DNA from 4 places in the Microbacterium sp. Ld4 genome. Region 2 is predicted to be linked to each of the others. Evidence: predicted binding sites of a transcription regulator. Region 2 holds the regulator's gene; each other region holds the start of a gene.
The links. The regulator HrcA, encoded in region 2, represses chaperone genes, less so after heat shock. The targets are predictions, from matches to a motif close to TTNGCACTCGNNNNNNNCGAGTGCNAA.
Positions count from the first base shown of each region.

Region 1: groES (co-chaperone GroES) is a predicted target of HrcA. The motif match lies at 2,218-2,244, and genes of this name have one in related genera.
Region 3: groL (chaperonin GroEL) is a predicted target of HrcA. The motif match lies at 1,488-1,514, and genes of this name have one in related genera.
Region 4: ACJJV7_RS01670 (Hsp20/alpha crystallin family protein) is a predicted target of HrcA. The motif match lies at 2,777-2,803, and genes of this name have one in related genera.

Region 1 is NZ_JBISHE010000001.1:128,155-132,058, reverse strand. It holds gene ACJJV7_RS00655 (ABC transporter substrate-binding protein) at 1-570, opposite strand, end outside; gene rarD (EamA family transporter RarD) at 755-1,693, opposite strand; gene groES (co-chaperone GroES) at 1,834-2,130, opposite strand; gene ACJJV7_RS00640 (THUMP-like domain-containing protein) at 2,307-3,500, shown strand; gene ACJJV7_RS00635 (hypothetical protein) at 3,555-3,904, opposite strand, start outside.
Region 2 is NZ_JBISHE010000009.1:144,091-147,994, forward strand. It holds gene ACJJV7_RS04740 (16S rRNA (uracil(1498)-N(3))-methyltransferase) at 1-278, opposite strand, end outside; gene dnaJ (molecular chaperone DnaJ) at 283-1,398, opposite strand; gene hrcA (heat-inducible transcriptional repressor HrcA) at 1,430-2,464, opposite strand; gene hemW (radical SAM family heme chaperone HemW) at 2,535-3,752, opposite strand; gene ACJJV7_RS04760 (DUF1990 family protein) at 3,752-3,904, opposite strand, start outside.
Region 3 is NZ_JBISHE010000011.1:638,196-642,099, forward strand. It holds gene groL (chaperonin GroEL) at 1-1,419, opposite strand, end outside; gene ACJJV7_RS10440 (DUF3048 domain-containing protein) at 1,606-2,673, opposite strand; gene ACJJV7_RS10445 (cold-shock protein) at 2,697-2,900, opposite strand; gene ACJJV7_RS10450 (LytR C-terminal domain-containing protein) at 3,042-3,593, opposite strand; gene ACJJV7_RS10455 (DUF3263 domain-containing protein) at 3,642-3,902, opposite strand.
Region 4 is NZ_JBISHE010000005.1:27,487-31,390, forward strand. It holds gene ACJJV7_RS01660 (DUF2207 domain-containing protein) at 1-1,672, opposite strand, end outside; gene ACJJV7_RS01665 (MarR family winged helix-turn-helix transcriptional regulator) at 1,733-2,164, shown strand; gene ACJJV7_RS01670 (Hsp20/alpha crystallin family protein) at 2,263-2,715, opposite strand; gene ACJJV7_RS01675 (prolyl oligopeptidase family protein) at 2,852-3,904, shown strand, end outside.

The DNA.
Region 1 (3,904 bases), on a different contig from region 2:
GTAGAGGCCCTTGTCCTCGTAGCCGGTGAAGGCTGCCGAGGTGTTGGCGGGCGAGAACTGGATCGCGTCGGCCGCGATGACCTGGTCGATGAACTGCAGCGAGGTGCCCGACGATGCGGCGCCGATGATGGCGGTCGCGCCCTCGCCGAGGAGGCGGGGGATCTCGGTCTCGTAGGCCTTGTTGTCGGTGTCGCCCGAGTCGCCCTGGACGAGGTTGATCGTGACGCCCTTGTCGGCCGCGTTGATCTCGGATGCCGCGAACTCGGTCGCCGAGATCTCGGGCGGGCCGAGGAAGGCGAGGTTACCGGTCACGGGGAGCGCGGTGCCGATCGTGTACGTGAGGTCGGTCGCGGGGCCCTCGGAGGTCGAGTTGAGTTCCGGGGTGTACGACGCGGGCTCGGCCTCGTCGCAGTTGACCGGGAAGTCGAAGCCTGCGGCCGAGGCTTCAGGAGCAGCCGACCCTTCGGGCGTGGTGGAACCGGAACAGCCGGCCAGGACGAGTGCGCTCGCTCCGATCAGGGCGATGCCGCCCAGAATCTTTGCGCTGCGCGAACGGGAGAGAACGCTCATTGTGCTCCTTGCTGAGTTGACACGGGTCAGATCGGGACCGGCCCGGTGTGATCAACCTAGCGGCAGGCTCGTCTCGCCAATGTTGCCGTTCGTTAACGATGTCGAACAGTCCGGCAACGGTCCGATAACGGCGGCTCCGCGCCGATGGGCGCGCTCCCATGCACCCGGCTCGAGGCGCTCCCGCTCAGCGGAGCTCGGTGACCCCGACCGACAGGGTGGTGCGGTGCCGCCGCGAGTGGACGATCGAGTCGACCGTGAAGATCAGCACCGCGGCCCACACGAGCCCGAACCCGATCCACCGCTCGAGCGGCATCGGCTCGCCGAGGATCAGCACGCCGGTGAGGAACTGCATGATCGGCGCGATGAACTGCATCACACCCAGGATCGTCAGGGTGCTGCGGCGAGCCCCGGCCGCGAAGAAGAGGAGGGGCACTGCCGTGACGGCGCCGGCGAGCAGGAGCAGCACCGTGTGCCCGGCGGAGACCGTACCCATCGTGAGTCCCGTCGAGGTGGCGACGAGCACGAGCTGCAGCACGGCGATCGGAACGAGCCAGAGCGACTCGAGCGTCAGCCCGCTGACAGCGTCGACGGCGGGGCCGATGCGCTTTTTCACGAGGCTGTAGGTCGCGAAACTCGCGGCCAGCGTGAGCGCGATCCAGGGAACGGTGCCCACCGCGATGATGATGACGAGCACGGCCGCGGCGGCGATGCCGATGGCGATCCACTGCGCGATGCGCAGCCGCTCGTGCAGGACCACGACACCGAGGAGCACGGTGGCGATCGGGTTGATGAAGTAGCCGAGGCTCGTCTCGACCACGTGCCCCGTGAGGATGCCGATGAGGAAGGCCTGCCAGTTCACGTAGATGAGCAGGCCCGCGACGATCGTCCAGATCACCAGCCGACGGTTGCGGAGGAGCGCGACGAGGCGCCCCCACCCGCGAGTCACGGCGAGCAGGGCGAGGCAGAAGACCAGCGAGAGGATGACGCGCCAGCCGACGACCTCCCACGGTCCGGTCGGCGCGAGCGTCACGAAGTAAATGGGCATGAAGCCCCACAGCAGATATGCCGCGAAGACGTAGACGCCGCCGAGCGTCTTCTCGCGTGCTGCCTGTTCCGGTGTCACGAGCACAAGACTACGACGGTCATGACACCGCCGGATGCCGGAACCCCGGCGGCATCCTGCCTTTCATCGTCGGGATACCGCCACCGACGTCGAAGGGCCCGGATGCCGTGGCATCCGGGCCCTTCGTGAAACGGAGTGCGTCAGCGAACGACGACCGCGAGGACGTCGCGGGCCGACAGAACGAGGAACTCGTCTGCGCCGAACTTGATCTCGGTGCCGCCGTACTTGCTGTACAGCACGCGGTCGCCGACGGCGACGTCGAGCGGAACACGGTTGCCGTTGTCATCGATGCGGCCGGGGCCGACAGCCACGACCTCGCCCTCCTGGGGCTTCTCCTTAGCGGTGTCGGGGATGACCAGGCCACTTGCGGTGGTCTGCTCGGCCTCGACCTGCTTGATGACGATGCGGTCTTCGAGCGGCTTGATGGAAACCGACACGGTCTACCTCTTTCTTGCTGATGGGGTCGTGCTCAAGACTTATTAGCACCCGCTTACCGAGAGTGCTAATGCAAGTCTAGGGGGCCGTTGGCACTCATGCAACGCGAGTGCCAACTCATGTCGATGCGCACGCGACGGGGCCGTCGACGGCGCGGCCCGCCGCCTAGGCTGGCCGGATGGAACAGGCCGAGCTGACCGCCCTGCTGACCGCCGAGGGTCTGCGGATGATCGACGAGGTCGGTCCTCTCGCCGGCGCGACGGAGGTGGCCGCCGCCGTGTCACGACTGCGCGCCGCGGGCCACTCCCCCGACCTCGTGTCGGCCGTCGTCGGCCAGGCCCACCTCCGGGTGCGCGCGGCGCCGAAGTTCGGGCCGTTCGCGGACCGCATGCTCTTCACGCGCGCCGGGCTCGAACAGGCCACCCGGCTCGAGATCGCCGCCCGGCACGCGGGTCGCTTCCGTGCCGCCGGACTCACCCGCGTCGCCGACCTCGGATGCGGCATCGGCGGCGACGCCCTCGGCTTCGCGGGCATCGGCCTCGACGTCCTCGCCGTCGACGCCGATGAGACCACCGCGGCCCTCGCCGCCTACAACCTCGCCCCGTTCGGCGAGTCGGTGACCGTCCGGCACGGGTTCGCCGAAGACACCGACCTCACCGGTGTGGATGCTGTCTGGCTCGACCCCGCGCGGCGCACCGCCGGGCACTCGGAGACGTCTCGGACGAACCCCGACGACTGGTCGCCGTCGCTGGACTGGGCGTTCGCACTGGCATCCCGCCTTCCCACGGGGATCAAGCTCGGCCCCGGCCTCGACCGGCGGATGATCCCGAATGACGTCGAGGCGCAGTGGATCAGCGTCGACGGCTCGACGATCGAGCTCGTCCTGTGGTCGGGCGCACTCCGCCGGGGCGGCGTGCGACGCGCGGCGCTCGTCTCCCGCGGCGGATCGACGCATGAGCTGACGGCGGCGACGGATGCCGAGGACGAGCCGGTGCGGGAGCTCGGTGCGTTCGTGCACGAGCCCGAGGGTGCGGTGATCCGCGCCCGCCTGATCGGCGATGTCGCCCGCGACCTGCAGGCGGGCATGCTCGGCGACGGCGTCGCCTATCTGACATCGGATGCCGCCCTCACGAACCCGTTCGTGCAGTCGTTCCGGGTGCGCGAGGTGATGCCGGTCAAGGTGCCGACGATCAACGCGGCGTTGCGGACCCACGGGATCGGCACGATCGAGATCAAGAAGCGCGGCATCGACGTCGACCCCGCCCAGTTCCGCCGAAAGCTCACGCTGCGCGGCGACGCGTCGGCGACGCTGATCCTCGCGCGGGTCGGCGACAAGGGCCAGCGCATCGCGATCCTCGCCGACCGGGTCTGACCGGCAGGTCGTACTGCTCGGGGACGGCGAGCCGCTCTGACGCGACGGAGCGAGTCAGCTGAAGAGCGGGCCCTGCGAGGCCGCCCACCAGAGCCAGCCGGCGCTGAACAGCAGTGAGGCGACGCTGAGCCCCAGCGCCCAGACGGCGGTCTCGCGCCGCTCCCAGGGCCTGCGCAGTGCCAGGATCGCGAGGACGACGCCGATCATCCCGACGGGGAAGCCCCACCCGACGAAGAGCGAGAGCAGCAGGGCGAGGATGCCGAAGAGCATCGCCCAGCCGCCGCTGCGGGGCAGAGTGGGCGGCCGGTGGATCCAATGCACCTGCGGGTCGGGCGCACTCGCCGGATCGGGATGCACCTCGATGAGCGGGGGCGCGACCGGCAGCGGCTGCGTCATCTCGCGCT
Region 2 (3,904 bases):
TCGTCGCGATCGCCCTTCGCGAGGGCCTGCACGAGCACGGTGCGGGGAACAGCGGCCGGCGTCTCGACGCGGTCGAGGACGTCGACGACGACCTCCTTCGGAGCAACGGCTGCCACGGCGCCGGTGAGTCGGACGCCGCGGCCGTCGCCGACGGTGACCGTCTCCCCCACCCGCACCCGGCGGACGGCCGCCGCGTGATGGGCCTCTGCGCCGGTCAACGTGACGGCGCCGCCCGGATGGGCGTCGCTCGCCTCGTCGATCACGAAGTGGAGGGCCACCGGGTCACCGCTTGAACTTGTCGCGCAGCTTCGCGAAGAGGCCCGGGTGGAACTCGGCGAGGTGCGGCGGCGCGGGCTTCGTCCGCTTCGCCAGCTCCTGGACGAGGGCGCGCGACTTCGGGTCGAGGTGCGCCGGCGTGACGACCTGCACGCCGACCCGGAGGTCACCGCGCTGACCGCCGCGCAGCGGCGTGATGCCGCGACCGCGGATCGTGAGCTCGTCGCCCGCCTGCACACCCGAGCGGATGTCGAGGTCGACCGAGCCGTCGAGGGAGTCGATCGACACGCTCGTGCCGAGGATGGCGTCGACCATCGAGACCTCGAGCGTCGCGAGCAGATCGTCGCCGTCACGGCTGAAGACCTCGTGCGGCTCGACCGTCACCTCGAGGTACAGATCGCCGTTCGGTCCGCCGGCGGGGCCGACCTCGCCCGAACCGGGGAGCTGGAGCCGCAGACCGCTTTCGACGCCCGCGGGGATGTCGAGCGACACGGTGCGGCGTGAGCGGACGCGCCCCTGCCCCTGGCAGGTGGAGCACGGGTACGGGATCGTCGTGCCGTAGCCCTGGCAGGTGGTGCACGGCTGGGAGGTCATGACGTTGCCGAGGAGGCTGCGGACGGCGCGCTGGATCTGGCCCGACCCGTGGCAGATGTCGCACGTGACCGGCTGGGTGCCCGGCTGGCAGCACGACCCCTGACAGGTGTCGCACAAGACCGCGGTGTCGACCTCGATGTCACGGTGGACGCCGAACACCACGTCGCCGAGCGAGAGGTCGACGCGCACGAGCGCGTCCTGGCCGCGTTCGCGCCGCGACCGAGGACGACCCGCGCGGGTTCCGCCGCCGCCCCCGCCGAAGAAGGTCTCGAAGATGTCGCTGAAGCCGCCGAAGTTCGCGCCGCCGGCACCGCCGAAGCCGCCGTCGCCGCCCATGTCGTAGCGCTGGCGCTGCTCGGGGTCGCTCAGCACGTCGTACGCGTGCGTGACCGATTTGAAGCGCTCGGATGCGTCCTCGCCGGGGTTCACGTCGGGGTGCAGCTGGCGCGCCAGACGCCGGTATGCCTTCTTGATCTCGTCCGGGCTCGCGTCGCGTTCGACGCCCAGGACCTCGTAGTGGTCAGCCACATTCGCCTTTCCGGCCCGCAGGCCGATCAGTTCAGCGCGCCTTCTCGTCTTCCTCGAGAAGGCGGCTCAGATAATGCGCGACGGCGCGAACCGACGCGAGATTGCTGGGATAGTCCATGCGGGTCGGCCCGAGCACGCCCAGGCGCGCCCGCGACCCGACGACGTCGTAGTCGCCCACGACGACCGACGCCTCGGCGAGACCGAAGGCCTCGTTCTCGCGGCCGATGCTCGTCGCCAGCCCCTGCTCGTCGGCGACCATCTCGCCCATGAGGCGCAGCAGGGTCACCTGCTCTTCGATCGCCTCCAGCAACGGGTAGATGCTGCCGCGGAAGTCGGACTCGCGACGCGCGAGCGTCGCTGATCCCGCCATGACCAGGCGGTCGTGGCGGAACTCCTCGAGCTCCTCGCCGAGGGTCCGGAGCACGATGCGGGTGTTGTCGTCGCGGCCGGTCTGATCTGCTTCGTCGAGCAGACGCGCGATCGCCGCGGCGCCGTCACGCACGCTCGCACCGGTCAGCAGCGCGGCCATCGCGCTCTTGAGGCGCACGGTGTCGTCGTCCGAGGGCTCGGATGCGAGGAACGCGACGCGCTGCGAGACGCGACCCGTGTCGGTGACCACGATGACGACGGCGCGAGTGCCGCCCAGGTGGACGACCTCGACGTGCGAGACGTTCGCTCGCGCGAAAGACGGGTACTGGACGATCGCGACCTGTCCGGTGAGCCGAGTGAGGGTGCGGACGGTGCGGACGAGAAGGTCGTCGAGGTCGCCGGTGTCTTCGAGGAAGGCCCCGATCGCCGAACGCTGGGCAGGGCTCAGCGGTCTCAGCTCAGCGAGGTGGTCGACGAAGACGCGGTACCCCTTGTCCGTCGGGACGCGCCCCGAGGAGGTGTGCGGGGCCGCGATGAGGTCCTCGTCTTCGAGCAGCGCCATGTCGTTGCGGATCGTCGCGGCCGAGACGCCGAACTGGTGACGGTCGACGATCGCCTTGCTGCCGACGGGCTCGCGCGTGTCGACGTAGTCCTGAACGATGGCGCGAAGCACTTGCAGGCCGCGTTCCGAGACCATGACTCCTCCTCCGCTGGCACTCTCGATCAACGAGTGCCAATTCTACCGCGCGGCGAAGGAGATGCGGGGATCACGCGGTCAACGCGCGGACGACGGCGTCGGCGAGCAGCCGGCCGCGCCGCGTGAGGACCACCCGTCCGGCGATGGCGGCGGCGCCATCGATGAGGCCGTCGGCGATGAGGGATGCCACGGCCCGCCGTCCGGCATCCGTCGCCTCCGACACGGCCACGCCCTCGACGATCCGCGAGCGCAGCAGGATGTCCTCGAGGCGCCTCGCCTCTTCGTCCGGCCGCTCCCGGCCCGCGGCGGGCGACTCCCCCGCCGCAAGACGCTGCGCGTAGGCGGCGGGATGCTTGACGTTCCACCAGCGGAGACCACCGACGTGACTGTGCGCGCCGGGGCCGAACCCCCACCAGTCGGTGCCCCGCCAGTAGGAGAGGTTGTGCCGCGAGCGCTGGCTCTCACTCGTCGCCCAGTTGGACACCTCGTACCAGCCGTAGCCCGCACCGGCGAGGAGTTCATCGGCCAGCTCGTACATGTCGGCCTGGAGGTCGTCGTCCGGAGCGGGGACCTCGCCCCGGCGAATCTGACGCTCGAGCTTCGTCCCGTCCTCGACGATGAGCGCGTAGGCCGAGACGTGATCGGGAGCCAGCGCGATCGCCGTGTCCAGCGACACCCGCCAGTCGCCCAGCGACTCCCCCGGCGCGCCGTAGATGAGGTCGAGACTGACCGCCAGGCCCGCGCTCCGCGCCGCCGAGACCGCGGTCGCGATGTTCGCGGGATCGTGGGTGCGGTCGAGCGCAGCCAGTACGTGCGGAACCGCGGACTGCATCCCGATCGACAGCCGTGTGACGCCGGCCTCCGCGAGCGTCTGCGCGACGGCATCCGTCATCGTGTCGGGGTTGGCCTCGACGGTGACCTCGGCGCCGGGCGCGATCCCGAACGCCTCGCGCACGCCGTCGAGCATTCGGGCGAGGTCACCAGGTGGGAGGAGGGTCGGCGTTCCGCCGCCGAAGAACACCGTTTGAGCGGCGCGCAGCGGCCCACGGTCGGCCAGGACCCGGCGGGCCAGGGCGATCTCGTTGCGCACCTCGTCGGCGTAGGCATCCTGCCGGGCACCGCGCAGCTCGGTCGCCGTGTAGGTGTTGAAGTCGCAGTACCCGCACCGCACACGGCAGAACGGGACGTGGAGGTAGACGCCGAAGTCCGTCGCCGCGTCGATACGGACATCGTCGGGAAGCGCGCCGTCAGGGGGCGACGGGTCGCCCAGCGGCAGGGCGGAGCCCATCAGGAGCCGGTGGCGTACAGCGGCGAGATCGCCCGCAGGTAGCCCTGGAAGAGCTCGCGGCGCCGGCGCTTCACCAGCGGACGGAAGACGCGGTACAGCACGCCGGTGGGGCGATCGAAAGCGCGGACCGTGAACCAGACCTCGTCGTCCTC
Region 3 (3,904 bases), on a different contig from region 2:
GCCCGCGGGGAGTTCGGCGACCTTGTTCGAGACGACACCGGGCTCGAGACCGGCGTTGAGCGCGATCTGCTTCAGCGGAGCCTGGATGGCGACCTTGACGATGTTCGCACCGGTCGCCTCGTCGCCCGTGAGCTCGAGCTTCGCGAATGCCTTCTCGCCGGCCTGGATGAGCGCAACGCCACCACCGGGGACGATGCCCTCCTCGACGGCAGCCTTCGCGTTGCGGACGGCGTCCTCGATGCGGTGCTTGCGCTCCTTGAGCTCGACCTCGGTCGCCGCGCCGGCCTTGATGACGGCGACGCCGCCGGCGAGCTTGGCGAGACGCTCCTGGAGCTTCTCGCGGTCGTAGTCGCTGTCGGTGTTCTCGATCTCGCGGCGGATCTGGGTCACGCGACCCTCGATCTGCGCAGCGTCACCGGCGCCTTCGATGATGGTCGTCTCATCCTTGGTGATGATGACCTTGCGTGCGCGGCCGAGCAGGTCGGTCGTCGCGTTCTCGAGCTTGAGGCCCACCTCTTCGGTGATGACCTGGCCGCCGGTGAGGATCGCGATGTCCTGGAGCTGAGCCTTGCGACGGTCGCCGAAGCCGGGAGCCTTGACGGCAGCCGACTTGAAGATGCCGCGGATCTTGTTGAGCACGAGCGTGGCCAGAGCCTCGCCCTCGACGTCCTCAGCGATGATCAGGAGCTCCTTGCCCTCCTGGATCACCTTGTCGACGATCGGCAGAAGGTCCTTGATGTTGGAGATCTTCTGGTTGGCGATCAGGATGTACGGGTCTTCGAAGACCGCTTCCTGACGCTCGGCGTCGGTGACGAAGTAGGGGTTGATGTAGCCCTTGTCGAACCGCATGCCCTCGGTGAGCTCGAGCTCGGTGCCGAACGTGTTCGACTCCTCGACCGTGACGACGCCTTCCTTGCCCACCTTGTCGATGGCCTCGGCGATCAGGGCGCCGATCTCGGGGTCGGCGGCGGAGATGGATGCCGTGGCCGCGATCTCTTCCTTGGTCTCGATCTCCTTGGCGCCGGCGAGCAGCTCCTCGGAGAGGGCCTTGACGGCCTTTTCGATGCCCTTCTTGAGCGAGATGGGGTCGGCGCCGGCTGCGACGTTGCGCAGGCCTTCGCGGACGAGCGCCTGAGCGAGGACGGTAGCCGTCGTCGTGCCGTCACCGGCGACGTCATCGGTCTTCTTCGCGACCTCCTTGACGAGCTCCGCACCAATCTTTTCGAACGGGTCGTCGAGCTCGATCTCCTTGGCGATCGACACGCCGTCGTTCGTGATCGTGGGGGCGCCCCACTTCTTCTCGAGCACGACGTTGCGGCCACGCGGGCCGAGCGTCACCTTCACGGCGTCGGCCAGGATGTTGAGGCCGCGCTCGAGGCCGCGTCGGGCCTCTTCGTCGAAAGCGATGATCTTTGCCATAAGTGTGTCGTCCCTCCCGGACGTAACGTTCAGTCCCTTGCGCTCAGGGGGCTGAGCGCTGATTCGTTCTGGCACTCGGGATGAGTGAGTGCTAAATCATTCTGGCACTCGACCATGGCGAGTGCAAGCCGCCGCGGCGGCGCTCGAGCCCGAAAGTCGCCCCGCGACCCGTGCCGGGTGGCGCTGTCAGCGAACGGTGGCCGATCCCGCCGTCGGCACCAGCTCGACCCAGGTGCTCCCGGGGGCGAGCTTCACTTCCGACCCGGCGTCGTTGCGCAGCACGATCGGGCTGTCGCGGTCGTCCTTCTGCCAGGTGATCTCCATCGCCGACCCGCCGGTGGACACGGAACCGCGGCCTTCGCCCACGAGCACCGTCTTCGGCACGTCGCCATAGCGGGTGTCGATCCCCACCCGCAGCACCACGACGTTCGTCGCGGTGACCGGGTCGCCGTCCGCCGTCTCGTCGGCGCGGCCGTCCTGCGCCCTCAGGTAGGCACCGGCAGCCGCATCCCACCTCCAGCTGCGCGCGGACACATCCGAGAACTGCAGGTCGAGGCCCGTCGACGGCCGACCGAACACCGGCGCCCAGCCCGACGGGGAGTAGGCGAACTGCGGCTTCGGCGGATTCAGGTGCGCGTACGCGCTCACCAGATCGGTGGCGCGGAGAAGGACGTTGTGAGGGGCAGGCCGGGTGCCGGTCCGCGCCATGAACGCGTCGTCGAGGCCACCGTGGACGGAATTGTGGACGGGCGCATCCTTCATGAGCGCGATGAACTCAGCCCGCCCGCCGGAGTAGGCGATGAGACCTCCGAGCGGAGAGACGATGTCGGGATCCATCGGTCGGATGCTGCGGATCGGCCCGACCTCATCGGGAACGTCGGAGTGCCACACCGCCACGTAGCGGGTGAGGCCGCCCTCGACGAGTTCCTCGTAGACGATGTCCGCCCGGTCGAGCCCGAACTGAGGTCGCGCCTCCCCCACGTTGTCGATCTTCGCGGCCAGCGACGGTCGCATGGCGGCCTCGATCGGCATCTCGGTGCCCCGCAGCGGCGCGGCGACCACCGTGGCCGCCGGTTCCGGCGCCGGCGTGAAGGTCGACACCGAGGACGTCGGCGACGGGGTGGGCGACGGAGCGGCCACCGGAGTCGTCTCCGGTGCGCACCCCACCACCATGGCCAGCGTCAGCACGGCGGGCAGCCCGGCGAGGGAGAGGCGACGCGCGGCACCGCCCCGGTCGGGGCGCAAGGTAGTCACGCAGGCAGGATAGCCCCCGCGGATTACGCGAGGAGACGCACGGCTTCGGCCTGCGGACCCTTCTGACCCGAACCGACGGTGAACTCCACCGCCTGCCCCTCCTCGAGGACGCGGAACCCCGACATCTCGATGTTCGAATAGTGCACGAACACGTCTCCGCCATCGGACTGGGTGATGAAGCCGAAGCCCTTCTCGGCGTTGAACCATTTGACGGTGCCCTGGGTCATGCGATTCTCCTGATGCTCTGGAACAGCGTCAGAATATCCATGCCGCGACGGCGTCATCCGCCGATATCTCGCTTGTTGACACCCGCGCATCGAACTGTTTACGACAGCGAAACACGGAGCGCCGCGGGGCGACGCGGGAGGTCACTCGGTGCGGAAGTCGAGGCCCACGACGATCACGAGCTGCGGCTTCACGCCGTTCTGGGCATCCGCCGCGGAGGGACTCGCGACGACGTCGTAGGTGTCGTCGAGATCCACCTCGGCACCGCCGATCACATCGGCGAGCCCGCGCGCGGCCGCCTCGTCCGCCGGCGTCGGGTAGTAGACCGTCGTCACGGCGAAGTCGTCCGAGCTGGCGTTCACCTCCTGCACCGCACCCTCGGCCCAGCCGCCGCCGATCACGAGCTCGCGGATCTCTCCGCCGAGCCCCTCCTGATCGGTCGCGTTGAGCACGAGCACCGGGTACGAGGCGTCGACCTGGGGTGCGACGGGGCCCTGCGACTGCTGCGTCCCACCGGGGGCGATGCTGAGCCGACCGCTGGCGAGCATCGAGCCGAAGACGCCGAGGAAGATGATGACCACCGTCGCGATCGCCGACCAGAGGAGCACACCGCCGAGGCGGAGTCGCGGGTTCTCGGCCCGGTGTGCGCCGATCCTGCGCGGAGACGCCGGCAGATCATCGAAACGATCGGTCACGGGTTCGGATGAATCCTGGCGGGAAGTCGGGGACGGCACCCGAGAATGCTACCTGCCGCGCGAGGTGGAGACCTGAGCGCGGCCCCGGCGGGCCCGGTCCTGCGCCTCGCGCAGGCGCTGCAGGCGGTGCACCAGGACGGGGTCGTAGGCGACGGCATCCGCGGTGTCGACGAGGCGACCGAGCAGCTGGTAGTAACGTGCAGGCGTCAGCGACAGCTCCACCCGCACCGCTTCCTCCTTCGCGCCGGTGTGCGCGGTCCATCGCGTCTCGAAGTCGAGGATCGCGCGATCGAAGTCGGAGAGGGGCACAT
Region 4 (3,904 bases), on a different contig from region 2:
CCGCGGAGAACGACGAGACGTTGAACGCCGCCGCGCCGGCGTACCAGGTCGGGGTCATCGTCTGGGTGTTCTCGTACAGCACGGCGAGCTGCGACGCCCACTCCTTCTCCTGCCCGAACACCACGGCATAGGGAAGAAGCGCCTCGTACAGCGCCAGCATCTGCCGGGGGTCGCCGACGTCGACCGCGACGCGCTCGGCACCGTCGGGCGACTGCAGCATGCGGATGCGGTCCGCCTCTGCCCATTCGATGAACTGCCGCAACCCGGCCAGGTGATCGCGGACCTCGGCGCCGTCCGCACTCAGCGGTGTGTGCACGAGGCAGACGATCGCGACGACGAGGAGAAGAGGCGCGGTGATGAGCAGTGTCACGGGCCAGAGCGGGTCGACAGCGGCATCCAGCATCGACGCACTGCACACGAGCACCACGACCGCCGCGGCGAGCCCGACGAGCAGCGGACCCAGCCGCGCCCACACCGACACCCGGCGGTAGAGCCCGCGCGCCTTGAGCGCTTTGCCGGCCTCAGCCAGGATCTTCTGCGCACGCGTGGAGACACGGGTGTCCTGACTCCCGAACTCGTAGGTGTCCCCGGGCGCACCCGACGGAAACAGCGCATCGAGCAGCATCCGGCCGTCGCGGTCGGCGCGCGAGCGGTCGATGAGTTCGGCCACGAGTTTGGCTTTGCCCTTCGACTCCTCCGAGGAGAGCAAGCGGATCGACCCGACGATGGCCTGCTCGAGCACCTCGGCGGGAATCGCCTTGCCGGTCTTCGACAGGAACACCGCCGCCTCGAGGGCGTCCACTCCCGGCGGCGGGCCGAACTCCGCGACCACCGTGGGCCGCCCCGGCGCGTTGCGGAGGGTCGTCCGCCGCACCGCGATCGCCCAGACGGTCGCGGCCAGCAGCGCGACGAAGGCCGCGAGCTGCGCCCAGAGCCACGGCGAGCGCACATACGACGTGTCGAGCGGCGTGAACGTCCCGTCGGCGAATCCGACGGCGACGGTCAGCGTCTCCCCCGGGGCGAGGTCGGCCTGGCGCGCAGTGACCGTGGCCCCCTCGCCCGATTCTTCGAGGTCGATGCCGTCACAGGCGACCCCGCTCCTGAAGGCCCCCGCGTAGCAGGCGGTCTCGCCCATGGCATCCGAGAGGGCGGGGGCGAGATGCACCGTCGCCGTCACCGTGCCGAACGGCTGCCGCCAGTCGGTGCCGTTGACGTCGAGGTAGAGCTCCGTGCCGGTGTCGGCGAAATCCTGGGTCACGTTGTCGAGCGTGTACGTGAAGACGAAGACCTGACGGCCCCTCACGAAGTCGTCCTTCCGTGCGACGACCTCCAGCCCGCCGTCGATGTCGTCGGTCTCGACGTCCCACTCCTCGCCCGTTTCGTCGACGACCGATTCGAGCGAGGGTCGCATCGGCTCGCCCTGGCGGGAGTCGGGGATCACGCGGCGCATGCCGTGGTTCTGATCGGCGTCGGGGAAGATCGCGACGAATCGCTCGACGACGCGCAGGCGGCTCACGCCGTCGTCGTCCCGGGTCAGGGTGTAGTCGGCGTCGAGGCTTTCGAAGGCGAAGTCGTCGACGTCGGCCGCGGCGATCGACGGCGCTGCGAACACCCCGAGGAACACGGCCAGGACGGATGCCACGAGGGCGGCGAACGCACGAGTCGTCGTCATGGTCCTCGAGCCTACGAGTCGAGGGGCCGGGGGCCTACGAGCGGCGATACAGTTGACGCCATGACAGACCGACGCCTCGCCATCGACGCGTGGGAGAGTCTGTTCCGGGCTCAGCACGAAGTGATGGAAGAACTGTCGCGCGACTTCTCCGACGACGACCTCTCCCAGGCCGAGTACGACGTGCTCCTGACCGTGACCCGCGGCGAGCGCGGCGCCGCCCGCCTTCGCGACGTCACGGCGAACATGCTGATCAGCCAGCCGAGCGTCTCCCGCCTCGTCGACCGGATGGTGCGCCGCGGGCTCGTCACCAAGTGCCAGGATCCGTCGGACGGTCGCGGCGCCGTCATCTCGGTCACCGAGGCGGGCTCCCGCTCGTTCCGGCGCGTGGCAGGCCTCCATGGACGCAAGATCGCCGAGCGGATGTCGGTGCTCACCGACGAGGAGCTCACGCGGCTGCAGGCCCTGACCGCGAAGCTGCGCGCGACCCCCTGACCGGCCTGACCCCCTGACCGCGCCGTACGCAGAACCGCCCCGCATCCGGGCGGGATGCGGGGCGGCTAGATGCGCGCGTCAGCGGGCGCGGGCCCGACTCACTGGTCGATCGGCTGCGGCTGGTCGCTCTCGCTCGCGGTGATGGTCGACGACCCACCGTCGACGGTCACCTCGATCTTGCGCGGCTTGGCCCGCTCGCTCACCGGAATGGTGACGCTCAGCACGCCGTTGCTGTAGGTCGCCGCGATGCCGTCGGTGTCGATCCCCTGGCCGAGGTTCAGCTGACGCAAGAAGCTCGCCGCCTCGCGCTCGCGGGTGATCCACTTGACGCCCTCGCCCGCGGCGAGGGTGCGCTCGGCGCGGACGGTCAGCAGCTGTCCGTCCACGTCGATGTCGACCGAGCCCGGGTCGATACCCGGCAGGTCGGCGGTGAGGACGTAGTGGTCGCCGTCGCGATAGAGGTCCATCGGCATCCGTCGCGGTCCGCGGCGCGTGTCGAAGAGGCTCGACGCGAGTCGGTCGATGTCACGGAACGGGTCGTACGTGGCCATGATTCTCTCCTTCTGTTCAGTGGTCTCAAAGTTGAGCCTTAGCGGCTCAAGTACCTCCAGATTAGCACTCGACCCCGGAGAGTGCCAACGGTTCTCGCAGGGCGAACGACGCCGCCGGCGCACTTAGGCTGACGGGATGAGCAGCGCCGAGATCGCCCCCGAACCCGCCGACCCGTTCCTCTGGCTCGAGGACATCTCCGGGCCGGACGCAGCCGGGTGGGCGGCCGATCGCACTGCCGAGACCGAGGCCCGGTTCGCCGGTGAGCCGCGGACCGACCTGCAGGGCAGGCTCACCCGCATCCTCGACGATCCCGACCGCCTCGTGGTCCCGTCCCGCCACGGCGACCTCATGTACGACTTCTGGCGAGACGCCGACCACCCCCGCGGTCTCTGGCGTCGCACCTCCCGCGCCGCGTTCGCGGCGGGCACGCCCGAGTGGGAGGTCCTCCTCGACGTCGACGCGTTGGGCCGCGAAGAAGGCACCGCCTGGGCCTTCGGCGGAGCGACCCACGGCCCTTCCGGATCGCAGCGCGCGCTCGTCCGCCTCAGCCCCGACGGCGGCGACGCCGCGGTCCTCCGCGAGTTCGACCTCGAGACGGGCCGGTTCGCCCTGGACACCCCGTTCTCCCTCGGAGCGCACAAGCACCGCGCCGCCTGGATCGACCGCGACACCCTGCTCGTCGCCTCCGCCCTCCACGGCGGCGACGTCACCGACTCCGGGTACCCCGTGACCGCGCGGGTCTGGCCTCGCGGCACCCGCCTCGACGACGCCCAGCCGATCGTCGCCGGCGCGGCATCCGATGTCGGCGTCTTCGTGCACGTCGACCACACCGATGCCCGCGCCACGCCGCTCGTGATCGTGGCGCACGACTTCTTCACCTCCGAGACCTGGGCGTGGCGGGGCGACGAGCCGCAGCTCATCGCGGCGCCCCCGGACGCCGACGTCGACGTGCACGGCGATCTCGTCACCGTGCGGACGACCACCCCGTGGCGGATCGGCGAGGTCGTCCACCCCGCCGGTACGCTCCTGCTCGGCCCGCTCGAGACCCTCACGGGTGGCGACGGGACGGGCTTGCGCGTCGTCTTCTCCCCCACCCAGACGACCGTGCTCGAGACCTGGACGTGGACGCGCACCCGCCTCGTGCTGACCCTGCTCGACCGGGTGCAGAGCCGCCTCGTCGCGATCGAC